DNA from 4 places in the Pseudomonas sp. Con_6 genome. Region 2 is predicted to be linked to each of the others. Evidence: predicted binding sites of a transcription regulator. Region 2 holds the regulator's gene; each other region holds the start of a gene.

Region 1 (3,113 bases), 2.9 Mb from region 2:
GGCCATGAAGGTGTCGTTGGTGTCCTGCAGCGGCACCAGCGAAGGGTCCATGATCGGCTGGTTCCAGCACGAGGCAAGGATCGAGCCGACGGTAGGCTTGCAGATAGCGCAGCCGATATGCCCCTTGCCATGCCTGGCGAGCAACTCGGCGAAATCCCGAATGCCTTCGACCCGCACCAGCGCGTAGAGCTCCTGGCGGGTATAGGCGAAGTGCTCGCACAGACTCTTGTCGACGCTGACCCCGCGGGCGCTCAATTCATGCTCGAAGACCTGCTTGAGCAGTGCTGCGCAGCCGCCACAGCCGGTGGCTGCCTTGGTGCAGCTCTTCAACGCCGCCAGGTCGCCACAACCACCGTCGATGGCGGCGCACACCGCGCCCTTGCTGACGTTGTGACAGGAGCAGATGGTCGCGCTGTCCGGCAGGGCATCCGCGCCCAGGGCCGGAGCACCGCCGGTCTGCGGCAGGATCAACGCGGCCGGGTCGGCTGGCACGGCAATGCCGTTCTGCACGTATTGCAGCAGGGTGTCGTAGTAGCTGTTGTCGCCCACCAGCACCGCGCCGATCACCCGCTTGCCGCTGGCGTCGAGCACCAGCCGCCGGTAACTGCTGCCGCCCTCGTCGATGAAGCGATAACTGCGGGCGCCCGGGGTGGCGCCGTGAGCATCGCCGATGGAACCGACATCGACGCCGAGCAGCTTGAGCTTGGTCGACATGTCGGCACCGGTGAACGCCGTGGCCACCTGCCCCGCCAGCGCCGCAGCAAGGTTGCGCGCCATGGCGTAGCCGGGGGCGACCAGGCCGAACACGCTGCCGTTCCACGACGCGCATTCGCCGATGGCGTAGATATACGGATCACTGCTGCGGCAGTCACCATCGATCACAATCCCGCCACGAGGCGCCACCTCCAGGTCACAGGCGCGGGCCAGGGAGTCCTGCGGGCGAATGCCGGCGGAGAACACGATCAGGTCGGTTTCAAGGAACTCGCCGCCATCGAAATTCATCCGGTAGCGATAATCGTCACCGGCGACGATGGCCTGGGTCGCCCGCGCCACATGCACGCCGACACCCAGCGCCTCGATCCGCGCCCGAAGCGCGGCACCGCCCTCGCCGTCCAGTTGCACCGGCATCAAGCGCGGGGCGAACTCCACCACATGGGCTTCCAGGCCGAGGGACTTCAGGGCGTTGGCCGCCTCCAGGCCGAGCAGGCCACCGCCGACCACCACGCCGCGCCGGGCACTGGCTGCGGCGGCGCGGATTCCATCGAGGTCGTCGAGGGTACGATAGACCAGCCGGGCCGCGCCTTCGGAACCCTGGATCGGCGGCACGAAGGGATAGGAACCGGTGGCGAGGATCAGCCGGTCGTAGGCATAGCGACCCTTGGCAGTGACCACTTCGCGACGCTCGCGATCGAGTTCCAGCACCGCTTCGCCCAGATGCAGGGTCACCCCCGGCGTGGCATACAGGTCGGCGTCGCCCAGCGCGAGCGCCTCGGCATCGCTGCCACTGAAATACTCGGACAGGTGCACGCGGTCATAGGCGCGCTGGCGTTCCTCACCGAACACCCGCACCTCGAAACGGGCCAGGGCGCCGCGCTCGATCAGTTGCTCGACGCAGTGGTGACCGACCATGCCGTTGCCGACGATGACCAGCCTTTCTCGTTGTTCGATGGACGCGATGGCGTTCATGCCTGGATCCTCACGGTATGAAAAGCACAAAAAAAGGCGCCTGGAGCCGAAGCTCCAGGCGCCTTTGCCTGGTTCTGTATCGTTATGGTCCGTTGGGGTGATCGACGTTGACCACCTGGACGTTGTGCGGAGTTAAAAGCAGGTTGTGTGCCAGGTGCGGGATTAGCCTGGGATCAAGGGCCCCAGAGATTTTCAGTGGTTTTAATTGAACCAAGCTGGTGCAGAAGTCACAGGTTTGCAGCACGTTGATGCAGGGACCTCATCCGCAAGCTCAATACACATCCCGCAGATACCGCCTGTCCCGCCCCATCTGCGCGACATACTCGGCCGCCTCCGCAGCACTCATCCCGCCCTGTTCCGCCACCACGTCCTTAAGCGCCATATCGACATCCTTCGCCATCCGCCCCGCATCGCCGCAGACATAGAAGCAAGCCCCGTCCTGCAACCAGCGCCACAACTCTGCCCTATGCTCACGCATGCGCTGCTGCACATAGACCTTTTCCTCCTGGTCCCGCGAAAACGCCGTATCCAGCCGGGTCAGCAAACCGCTCTCGCACCACGCCAGCAACTCCTCGCGGTAGTAGAAATCACAGGCCTCCCGCTGCTCGCCGAAGAACAGCCAGTTGCGCCCGCTCGCCCCCCGCGCCTCGCGCTCCTGGAGGAAGCCACGGAACGGCGCGATCCCCGTCCCCGGTCCCACCATGATCACCGGCCGGCTATCGTCTTCCGGCACGTGGAAATGCGCCGACGGCTGGGGAAAGATCGCCACCTGCAACTCGCCAGCACGATCAGCGAGGAAGGTCGAGCACACCCCTTTGCGCTGGCCATAGCGCACCGTCGATAGCGTCAGGTGTACCTGGCGCGGATGCTGGCGCGGGCTGGAACTGATGGAGTACAGCCGCGGCTGCAGGGGCTTGAGCAGCTCCAGCCAATCCGCCAACGACAACGACAGCGGGAATTCGCAGAGCAGGTCCGCCAGTTGCCGTCCCCACAGGGCGTCCTTGTCCCTGGGAAACGCCGGATGCGCGGCGGCAAAGCGTTCCTGCCACTGCGGCGTGACCCGGCTGATCTCCAGGTATCCACCCAGCGCCTCGCGTAGCGTCATCGGCGCCAGGCCCTTGAGCGAGACCTCGGCATCGGCGTCCAACCCGCTGCACTCGAGGATTTCCTCTACCAGCGCCGGACAGTTGCGCGGCCATACGCCCAAGGCATCGCCGGCTTCGTAGGACAGCTCACTGTCACCCAGGTCGAAGACGATCTGCCGGGTTTCCTTGCTCGCCCCGGGCCCGTTGAGCAGGCGGTTTTCCAGCAGTCGCGCGGGCAATGGCGCCTGCCGGCTGAACGCAGCTTTCTCGATTTCGGCCACCGGCACCGATCCTTGCGCCAGCTTCGCCGTCAACGCCTGCAACCAGCCGGCGAAGGGTTCG
Region 2 (3,113 bases):
GAAAAACGTTTGAGCAGGGTTTCCTCGTCGGCGTCCAGGTACAGCACATCGCACTGGATGTGGCGGGCACGGGCTTCGTCGAGCAGCTCGGGGAATCGCGTCAGGTGACTGGGCAGGTTGCGGGCGTCGATCGACACCGCCACTCGCGGTTGCAGCAATTCGGTATTGATCAATGCGCTCTCCGCCAACTGCGGAAGCAGGCCGGCGGGGAGGTTATCGATACAGTAGAAACCATTGTCTTCAAGGACATCGAGGGCCGTACTTTTGCCGGATCCGGAACGGCCACTGACAATGATCAGGCGCATGGCTCAGCTTCCGTTCTGTTCGTCCAGGACAACCTGGTACAGGGCGGCGCTGCTGGTGGCGGCGCGCAGCTTGTCACGCACGTCCTTGCGGTCGAGCATGCTGGCAATCTGGCGGAGCAGCTCGAGGTGTGCATCGGTGGCGGCTTCCGGTACCAGCAGCACGAACAGCAGGTCTACCGGTGCGCCGTCGATGGCGTCGAAATCGATGGGGGCGTCCAGATGCAGCAGCGCGCTGATCGGACTGGTGCAGCCCTTGAGGCGACAGTGTGGAATGGCGATGCCATTGCCGAAGCCCGTCGAGCCGAGTTTCTCCCGGTCGATCAGGCTCTTGAACACGTCCTGGGTGTCCAGTTCGGGAACTTCCTTCCCGATCAGGTTGGCGATCTGTTCGAGTACGCGCTTTTTACTGCCGCCCGGCACGTTCACGAGGGAACGGCCGGGGGTCAGAATGGATTCAAGTCGGATCATGGATGAGGGGGATCAGCGGGCGGCTGCACCTTGCAGCAGACTTTGCTGTTTTTCCTTGTGTTTTTTCAGTTGGCGGTCGAGCTTGTCGGTCAGGAGGTCGATGGCGGCATACATGTCTTCGTGCTCTGCATTCGCTACCACTTCACCGCCAGGAATCTGCAAGGTCGCCTCGATCTTCTGTTCCAGCTTCTCGACCTTGAGGATCACCTGCACATTGGTGATGCGGTCATAGTGGCGCTCGAGCCGGGCGAGTTTTTCCCCGATGTAGGTACGCAGGGCCTCGGTGACTTCTACATGTTGTCCACTGATGTTGACTTGCATACTGCTTCTCCTTTGTTGCCGTGCATAAAGAGGCAGGTGTTGCGCCTGCCACTGAATTGCGATGGCACATCTCAGGGAAGGTCACATCAATCGCTTGCGTTCACTCGATGGTGCGATACCGAGGGACTCGCGGTACTTGGCGACGGTGCGACGTGCTACCTGGATGCCTTGTGCCTCCAGTAAACCAGCGATCTTGCTGTCACTCAATGGCTTTTTCTGATTTTCCGCGGCAACCAGTTTCTTGATGATCGCGCGGATGGCAGTGGACGAGCATTCCCCGCCTTCGGAGGTGCTCACGTGACTGGAGAAAAAGTATTTCAGCTCATAGATCCCGCGGGGGGTGTGCATGTATTTCTGTGTGGTCACCCGGGATATGGTCGATTCGTGCATGCCCACCGCCTCGGCGATGTCGTGCAGGACCAGCGGCTTCATGGCCTCGTCGCCGTGGTCGAGGAAACCGCGCTGGTGCTCGACGATCTGGGTCGCCACCTTCATCAGCGTCTCGTTGCGGCTTTGCAGGCTCTTGATGAACCAGCGCGCTTCCTGCAACTGGTTGCGCATGAAGGTGTTGTCGGCGCTGGTATCGGCGCGGCGGACGAAGCCGGCGTACTGCGGGTTGACCCGCAGGCGCGGCACCGCTTCCTGGTTCAGCTCCACCAGCCAGCGCTCGTTGTCCTTGCGCACGATCACGTCGGGGACCACGTATTCCGGCTCGCTCGACTCGATCTGCGAGCCGGGGCGCGGGTTCAGGCTCTGCACCAGCTCGATGACCTGGCGCAGCTCGTCTTCCTTGAGTTTCATGCGGCGCATCAACTGGCTGTAGTCGCGGCTGCCGAGCAGGTCGATGTAGTCACTGACCAGGCGCTGCGCCTCGCTCATCCATGGCGTGTTGGGTGGCAGTTGGCGCAGTTGCAGCAACAGGCACTCGCCGAGGTTGCGTGCGCCGATGCCCGCGGGCTCGAACTGCTGGATGCGGTGCAGGACGGCTTCGACCTCGTCCAGCTCGATGTCGAGCTCGGGGTCGAAGGAGTCGCAGATTTCTTCCAGGGTCTCGTCGAGGTAGCCCTGGTTGTTGATGCAGTCGATCAGGGTGACGGCGATCAGCCGGTCGGTGTCCGACATTGGTGCCAGGTTCAACTGCCAGAGCAGGTGGCTCTGCAGGCTTTCGCCTGCGGAGGTGCGGGTGGTGAAGTCCCACTCGTCATCGTCGTTGCTGGGCAGGCTGCTGGCGCTGGTCTGGTAGATGTCTTCCCAAGCGGTGTCAACCGGCAGCTCATTGGGAATGCGCTCGCTCCATTCGCCTTCCTCGAGGTTTTCCGCGCTGGGCGCGGATTGCTCGAAGCTGCTTTCCTGCGCTTCCGCGACCGGTTTGCTCTCGGCGTTGTCGGCCATGGGGTCGCTGTTATCGAAGTCGTCGCCTTCTTCCTGGCGTTCGAGCATCGGGTTCGACTCCAGGGCTTCCTGGATTTCCTGCTGCAGGTCCAGCGTGGAAAGCTGGAGCAGTCGGATGGCCTGTTGCAACTGCGGGGTCATCGTCAGTTGCTGGCCCATTCTTAGGACGAGCGATGGTTTCATGGCTGGGGCTTAACACCTTATTCGCCGGCGCGCATGCGCCATCTACTACACGGCGCGGGGCGCCAATTTTAAGCAAGATATATGCCTGAAATTGATGCGTTTGCCTAGAGCGCTGTAACAATTAAGCCGCAATAATGGCTGAATGCCAGCGCTCAGTCACTCCGGTACTTGGCCTACAGGCGGAACTCGTGGCCGAGGTAGACCTCTTTCACCAACTGGTTGGCCAGGATGGTTTCCGAATCGCCTTCGGCGATCAGTTGGCCATCGTTGACGATGTAAGCGGTTTCGCAGATATCCAGGGTTTCACGGACGTTGTGGTCGGTGATCAGCACGCCGATGCCCTTGGCCTTCAGATGATGGATGATCTGCTTGATGTCGCCGACCGAGATCGGGTCGACACCGGCAAAGGGTTCGTCGAGCAGGATGAACTTTGGCGCGGTGGCC
Region 3 (3,113 bases), 740 kb from region 2:
GGGGTTCTGTTCGCGGATGCGGTTGAGAACGCCGTCGTTGACCAGGCTGCCGATGGCTTTCTGGCTGTTGGCCGAGCCGCCGTGGTTGCCGATGATCTCGCTGACTTCTTCCTGGCCCTTGCCGGTGACGGTGGCTACCAGGGTGTTGTTTTCGACGCTGTAGCTGTCGACCTTGAGCAGGGCGGAGGAACTGACGAGGTCGAGCTTGCCGTTCGGATCGATGGTGATGCCGTCGTCGGCCAGGATATCGATCCGGCCAGCGCTCAACAGCTTGTACACGCTGCCATTGGCGGCAAAGTCACTACCTTGGGCAGCCAGCTTGATCTGGGCGCCCTGGGCGAATTCGGCGGTGCCACTGAGGGCGAACACCGCGACATCCGGATTGGTGGCACTGCTCAGATTCAAGCCGATTGCCGAGTTGTAGGAAACGTAGAGATTGCCGTCGAGCCGGGTGTGCGGTGCCAGCAGATTCAGTTGCGCGGGTGGGTAGTCCTGGGCGCTTCCGACTTCCACCCAGTCTCGGGCGGCATCTTTCATCTGGATGTTGTAGCCCTCGCCACGCGATTCGACGGTCTTTCCGGTGAAGCGGGTATCGCCATTGACCTGGATCGACGAAAGGTCCATCAGGTTGCCGATCACCTGGCTGCCTTCTTCCAGTTCCAGGTAAACCTTGCCGCGGGGTGTCCATACGTCGATGGCCTGCTCATCCGAGCGCAATGTTCCACTGTTGATGATCCTCAGCGGCACCAGGTCGCCCAGGGAGCCGACGTTCGGGACATTGATGTCATAGCGGGTGATGTAGATGGCTGCCCAGCTTCCCTCGATGGTGCCGGTGTTGATGAAGTGATCACTGCCACCGTTGAAGCTGACGCCGCCAATATCGATGCCAAGAGCGTTTTGGCCGCGGGCAATGATGGTGCCGTGGTTCTCGATACCTGCGATATCGACCAGCTCGACTCTAGGGCCGTTGCCAGTGCCGAAGTTGTACCGGGCACTGAACTCGATACCGGTAGTATCTTCGCCCGTCCCTTGGATCAAGCCACGATTGATCACCTTGCCGGCGATTGCCCCGCCACGGATATCGATCGCGCTGGCTCCCTCGCCTTCGACGATGATGCGACCCTGTTCGCTGTTTATCAGGTCGCCGCCGATGCGGGCCGGGCTGCTGATGTTCATCCCGTTGGCAACGTCGTCACCCTCCATCGGTCCCCCTTTGGCCGACAGCAACCCTTCGTTGATCACGCTGCCGCCGATGTCTGCCAAGGCAATGCGCAGGCTGACGACACCGTCGCCCGTGGCACTGATGCTGCCTTTGTTGACGAGGTTGCCATCGACCCGGCTAATGAGCGGGCTGGCAGAAGTGGTGGGGGCCTGATCCAGATCCGCGCCGCCAGCGTAGTCACCCTTGCTGTCGATGGAGGCATTGAGAATCAGGTCTTTCTGCAGATGGCTGCCATGGATTTCGACAGGGGCGCTGGGTTGGGGGGCGTTGCCACTACCCTGGTCAACGACAACCTTGCCGTTGTCACCGCTATAGCTACCGGTGATTTCCAGGGTTTCGGCGTAGGTATGGTTTTCGCTCTTGAAGCCGGCATTGGTCAACTGCACGGTCTGGGCGTGGGCGGGAAGGGAGGTGGCGGCAACCGCCAGGGCGAGCAGGGTCTTGCGCAAACGAATGTAAGTCACGGTTCAATCCTTAAACGTCGTAGAGATCACGGTGCGGTCCTTGCGCGGCATAAGCCTTGTTGGCGGTAATAGCGATATGCCATGCAGCGAGCGAGCGGATGGTAAGGGACCAGCCATCAAAAGGACATACTTTTGGCGCCGGCTTTCCCTGCATCGTTGCCGCTTTTCGCCGCCGGTACTGGCAGCCAGCGGAAATCCATTGCCGCTTTTCTGGCATTGCCGCTTTGGCAAAATCACGAAAACCCCGGTTTCACTGGGTTTTCCTGTTTTGGCATGGGACTTGCTCTCTCATCGCCAACAGAACATCCGGTCAACCTCCGAAGGTTTCCCCGACATGAGCATCAGTTTCGACAAAGCGCTCGGTATCCATGAAAAGGCCCTGAGCTTCCGCGCCCAGCGCGCCGAGGTGCTGGCCAACAACATCGCCAACGCCGATACGCCGAACTACAAGGCGCGGGACATGGACTTCTCCAAGGTGCTCGCCGCCGAAACCGAGAAGACCCAGAAGGGCGGCCATTTCGCCCTGGATCGCACTAATGCCCGGCATATCGACGCCGAGGGCGTGACCCTCAGCGACGAGTCGCTGCAGTACCGCACGCCGATGCAGCCGTCGATCGACCAGAACACCGTCGATGCCCAGCTCGAGCAATCGAACTACGCGGAAAACGCCGTGGGTTTCCAGGCCAGCTTCACGCTGCTCAACAGTAAATTCAAAGGGCTGGTATCGGCCCTGCGCGGAGAGTAATCCATGTCCCTCGCCAGTGTTTTCAACATCGCCGGTAGCGGCATGAGCGCCCAGACCACCCGTCTGAACACCGTCGCTTCGAACATCGCCAACGCCGAGACCGTCTCGTCGAGCATCGACCAGACCTACCGCGCCCGTCACCCGGTGTTCGCCACCACCTTCCAGCAGGCGCAGAACAACGGCAGCCAGTCGCTGTTCCAGGACCAGGATGCGGCGGGGCAGGGCGTGCAGGTGCTTGGCGTGGTCGAGGACCAGAGCAACCTCGAGGCGCGATACGAGCCGAACCACCCTGCGGCGAACAAGGACGGCTACGTCTACTACCCGAACGTCAACGTAGTCGAGGAAATGGCCGACATGATCTCGGCCAGCCGCTCGTTCCAGACCAACGCCGAGTTGATGAACACGGCCAAGACCATGATGCAGAAAGTACTGACCCTGGGTCAGTGATTAAAGGACCGAGCCAATGGCCAGTGTCAACGATACGACTTCAGCGGTGAACCTCGGCGACGTCATCAAGTCGTCCGGGGTCAAGAGCGCCAGCGACCAGACCAGTGTCGCTTCCGCCACCAACAGTAAAAGCGGTGGGCAGACGCTCGGCAAGGACGCGTTCCTGCAACTGCTGGTGACCCAGATGCAGCACCAGAACCCGCTGGATCCGCAGGACAACAGCGAGTTCGTCGCC
Region 4 (3,113 bases), 750 kb from region 2:
CGATACGGCGGGCTTTAGGGCTGCCGACGTAAGGAATACGGATCGAGGCGGAACGGTTGCGAGCCGAGTAGGCCAGCATGACCGGCGCTTCGAAACCTGGGACCAGACGCTTGTAGGAGTTGGTCGACGGGTTGGTGAAGCCGTTCAGTGCCTTGCCGTGCTTGATGATGCCGCCGATGAAGTACAGGGCGGTGTCGGACAGGCCGGCATAGCCTTCGCCGGAGAAGGTGTTCTTGCCTTCTTTCCAGATCGACATGTGCACGTGCATGCCCGAACCGTTGTCACCGTACAGTGGCTTCGGCATGAAGGTCGCGGTGCGGCCGTAGGCATCGGCAACGTTGTGCACGACGTACTTCAGGGTCTGAACTTCGTCAGCTTTCTTCACCAGGGTGTTGAACTTGACGCCGATTTCGTTCTGGCCGGCAGTCGCCACTTCGTGGTGGTGAACTTCGACGACCTGACCCATTTCTTCCAGTGCGTTGCACATGGCGGTACGGATTTCGTGGTCGTGGTCGAACGGCGGAACCGGGAAGTAGCCGCCTTTGACGCCTGGACGGTGGCCTTTGTTACCGCCTTCGACGTCCTGGTCGGACATCCAGGAGCCTTGCTCGGAGAAGATCTTGAACATCGAGCCGGAGATGTCGGACTTGAACTTCACTTCGTCGAAGATGAAGAACTCAGGCTCCGGACCTGCGAACACGGTGTCACCGATAGCGGTGCTTTTCAGGTATTCCTCGGCGCGCTTGGCGATCGCACGTGGGTCGCGATCGTAGCCTTGCATGCTGGAAGGTTCGATGATGTCGCAGACCAGGATCAGGGTCGGCTCTTCGGTGAACGGGTCCAGGACGGCGGTGTCGTCGACCGGCATCAGGATCATGTCGGAGGCTTCGATGCCTTTCCAGCCAGCGATGGAGGAACCGTCGAACATCTTGCCGACTTCGAAGAAGTCGTCATCCAGCGCGTCACGGGCTGGCATGGTCACGTGGTGCTGAGTGCCGCGGGTATCGGTGAAGCGCAGATCAATCCACTTGACGTCATGATCTTTGATGAGTTGAACCGACTTCGACATAGTGTCCTCCGGGTGGGGTAGAGCGTGCCTGTGCAGCCCTTCAATTTGGGTGATGCCGGGCGCGAATAGTCGGCCAGGGCAACCTGCATCACAAGGGAGCAAATTGCATGCCAGTGCCCGGAAATGGGATTTATGCCCCGTTTTCTCGCGTTTCAGCCCTTTCTGTAAGAAATCTCGATTTTTTCTGCACTCTTTGGATGCGTAAAAAAGTCGAAATGAACCAAATTGGTGCGCGATAAAGCGATCGGACAAAAGTTGGTCAAACCTTGAGCAATTTCCGCTATAATCCGCGCCCCCCTTTTTCGACTGGCCGCTCGCGCGCTGTTTTCAATGAAACTGATCGTCAAAGTTTTTCCGGAAATCACCATCAAGAGCCGCCCGGTCCGCAAGCGGTTCATTCGTCAGCTCGGCCGTAACATCCGTGCCGTGCTGCGCGAACTCGACCCTGAGGTCAAGGTCGACGGCGTCTGGGACAACCTCGAAGTGGTCACCCGCATCGAGGACGAGAAAGTACTGCGCGAGATGACCGAGCGCCTGACCTGCATGCCGGGCATCGCCCACTTCCTTCAGGTCGACGAATATCCGCTGGGCGACTTCGACGACATCGTCGCCAAGTGCAAGGCGCATTTCGGCCATCTGCTGGCCGGCAAGCGCTTCGCCGTGCGCTGCAAACGTGGCGGCCACCACGACTTCACCTCGATGGACGTCGACCGCTATGTCGGCAGCCAGCTGCGCCAGCAGTGCGGCGCCGCCGGTATCGACCTGCGTACCCCGGAAGTGGAAGTGCGCATCGAGGTCCGCGACAAGCGCCTGTACGTGATCCACAACCAGCACAAGGGCATCGGCGGCTACCCGCTGGGTGCGCTGGAGCAGACCCTGGTGCTGATGTCCGGTGGCTTCGACTCCACCGTGGCGGCCTTCCAGATGATGCGCCGCGGCCTGATGACCCACTTCTGCTTCTTCAACCTCGGCGGCCGTGCCCACGAACTGGGGGTGATGGAAGTCGCCCACTACCTGTGGAAGAAGTACGGCAGCAGTCAGCGCGTGTTGTTCGTCAGCGTGCCGTTCGAGGAAGTGGTTGGCGAGATCCTCGGCAAGGTCGACAACAGCTACATGGGCGTGACCCTCAAGCGCATGATGCTGCGTGCCGCTGAACGGGTTGCCGACCGTCTGGAAATCGATGCGCTGGTCACCGGCGAAGCGATTTCCCAGGTTTCCAGCCAGACCCTGCCCAACCTTGCGGTGATCGACTCGGCCACCGAGAAACTGGTGTTGCGTCCGCTGCTGGCCAGCCACAAGCAGGACATCATCGACCAGGCCTACGAAATCGGCACCGCCGAGTTTGCCAAGCACATGCCGGAATACTGCGGCGTGATTTCGGTGAACCCGACCACCTGTGCCAAGCGCCACCGCGTCGCCCACGAAGAAAAGCAGTTCGACATGGAAGTGCTGGACCGTGCGCTGGAACGCGCCCGTTTCATTTCCATCGACAACGTGATCGACGAACTGGGCCAGGACATCCAGGTCGAAGAGCTGAGCGAAGCCCTGCCGGGCCAGATCGTCATCGACATCCGTCACCCGGATGCCCAGGAAGACGAACCTCTGCAGCTCGACGGCATCGAAGTCCAGGCCGTGCCGTTCTACGCCCTGAACAGTCGCTTCAAGCACCTGGATGCCAACCGTCAATATTTGCTCTATTGCGATAAAGGTGTCATGAGCCGCCTGCATGCTCATCACCTGCTCAGTGAGGGACACGCCAATGTGCGCGTTTATCGCCCCGCCTAGGAAGCACGATGGCGACCGTTCTCGCCATCGTCCTCCCGACCGGATTTCCTGCTCCGTTTACTGAAACCCGCTGCCCTGGCGGCGGCACCGAATACCTGAGATCGAGATACACACAGTGATTGAGAATCTGCGCAACATCGCCATCATCGCCCACGTTGACCATGGTAAAACCACCCTGGTCGACAAACTCCTGCGCCAGTCCGGCACCCTGGAGCGTAACGAGCTCAACGACGAGCGCGTCATGGACTCCAACGATCAG

The links. The regulator sigma-54, encoded in region 2, starts transcription at its own class of promoters, with help from an activator protein. The targets are predictions, from matches to a motif close to ANTGGCATNNANNTTGCTNT.
Region 1: the regulator sigma-54 is predicted to act here: its motif matches at 1,822-1,841, upstream of nirB (nitrite reductase large subunit NirB).
Region 3: the regulator sigma-54 is predicted to act here: its motif matches at 1,954-1,973, upstream of flgB (flagellar basal body rod protein FlgB).
Region 4: the regulator sigma-54 is predicted to act here: its motif matches at 1,165-1,184, upstream of glnA (type I glutamate--ammonia ligase).

The regions. Positions count from the first base shown of each region.
Region 1 is NZ_CM182011.1:1,771,285-1,774,397, reverse strand. Features, by position in the region: gene nirB (nitrite reductase large subunit NirB) at 1-1,686, opposite strand, end outside; gene AC5QPF_RS08120 (molybdopterin-dependent oxidoreductase) at 1,958-3,113, opposite strand, start outside.
Region 2 is NZ_CM182011.1:5,871,611-5,874,723, reverse strand. Features, by position in the region: gene rapZ (RNase adapter RapZ) at 1-305, opposite strand, end outside; gene ptsN (PTS IIA-like nitrogen regulatory protein PtsN) at 309-773, opposite strand; gene hpf (ribosome hibernation-promoting factor, HPF/YfiA family) at 786-1,094, opposite strand; gene AC5QPF_RS26485 (RNA polymerase factor sigma-54) at 1,176-2,669, opposite strand; gene lptB (LPS export ABC transporter ATP-binding protein) at 2,843-3,113, opposite strand, start outside.
Region 3 is NZ_CM182011.1:5,136,144-5,139,256, reverse strand. Features, by position in the region: gene AC5QPF_RS22855 (autotransporter domain-containing protein) at 1-1,686, opposite strand, end outside; gene flgB (flagellar basal body rod protein FlgB) at 2,021-2,431, shown strand; gene flgC (flagellar basal body rod protein FlgC) at 2,435-2,878, shown strand; gene flgD (flagellar hook assembly protein FlgD) at 2,895-3,113, shown strand, end outside.
Region 4 is NZ_CM182011.1:6,624,840-6,627,952, reverse strand. Features, by position in the region: gene glnA (type I glutamate--ammonia ligase) at 1-1,069, opposite strand, end outside; gene thiI (tRNA uracil 4-sulfurtransferase ThiI) at 1,400-2,854, shown strand; gene typA (translational GTPase TypA) at 2,970-3,113, shown strand, end outside.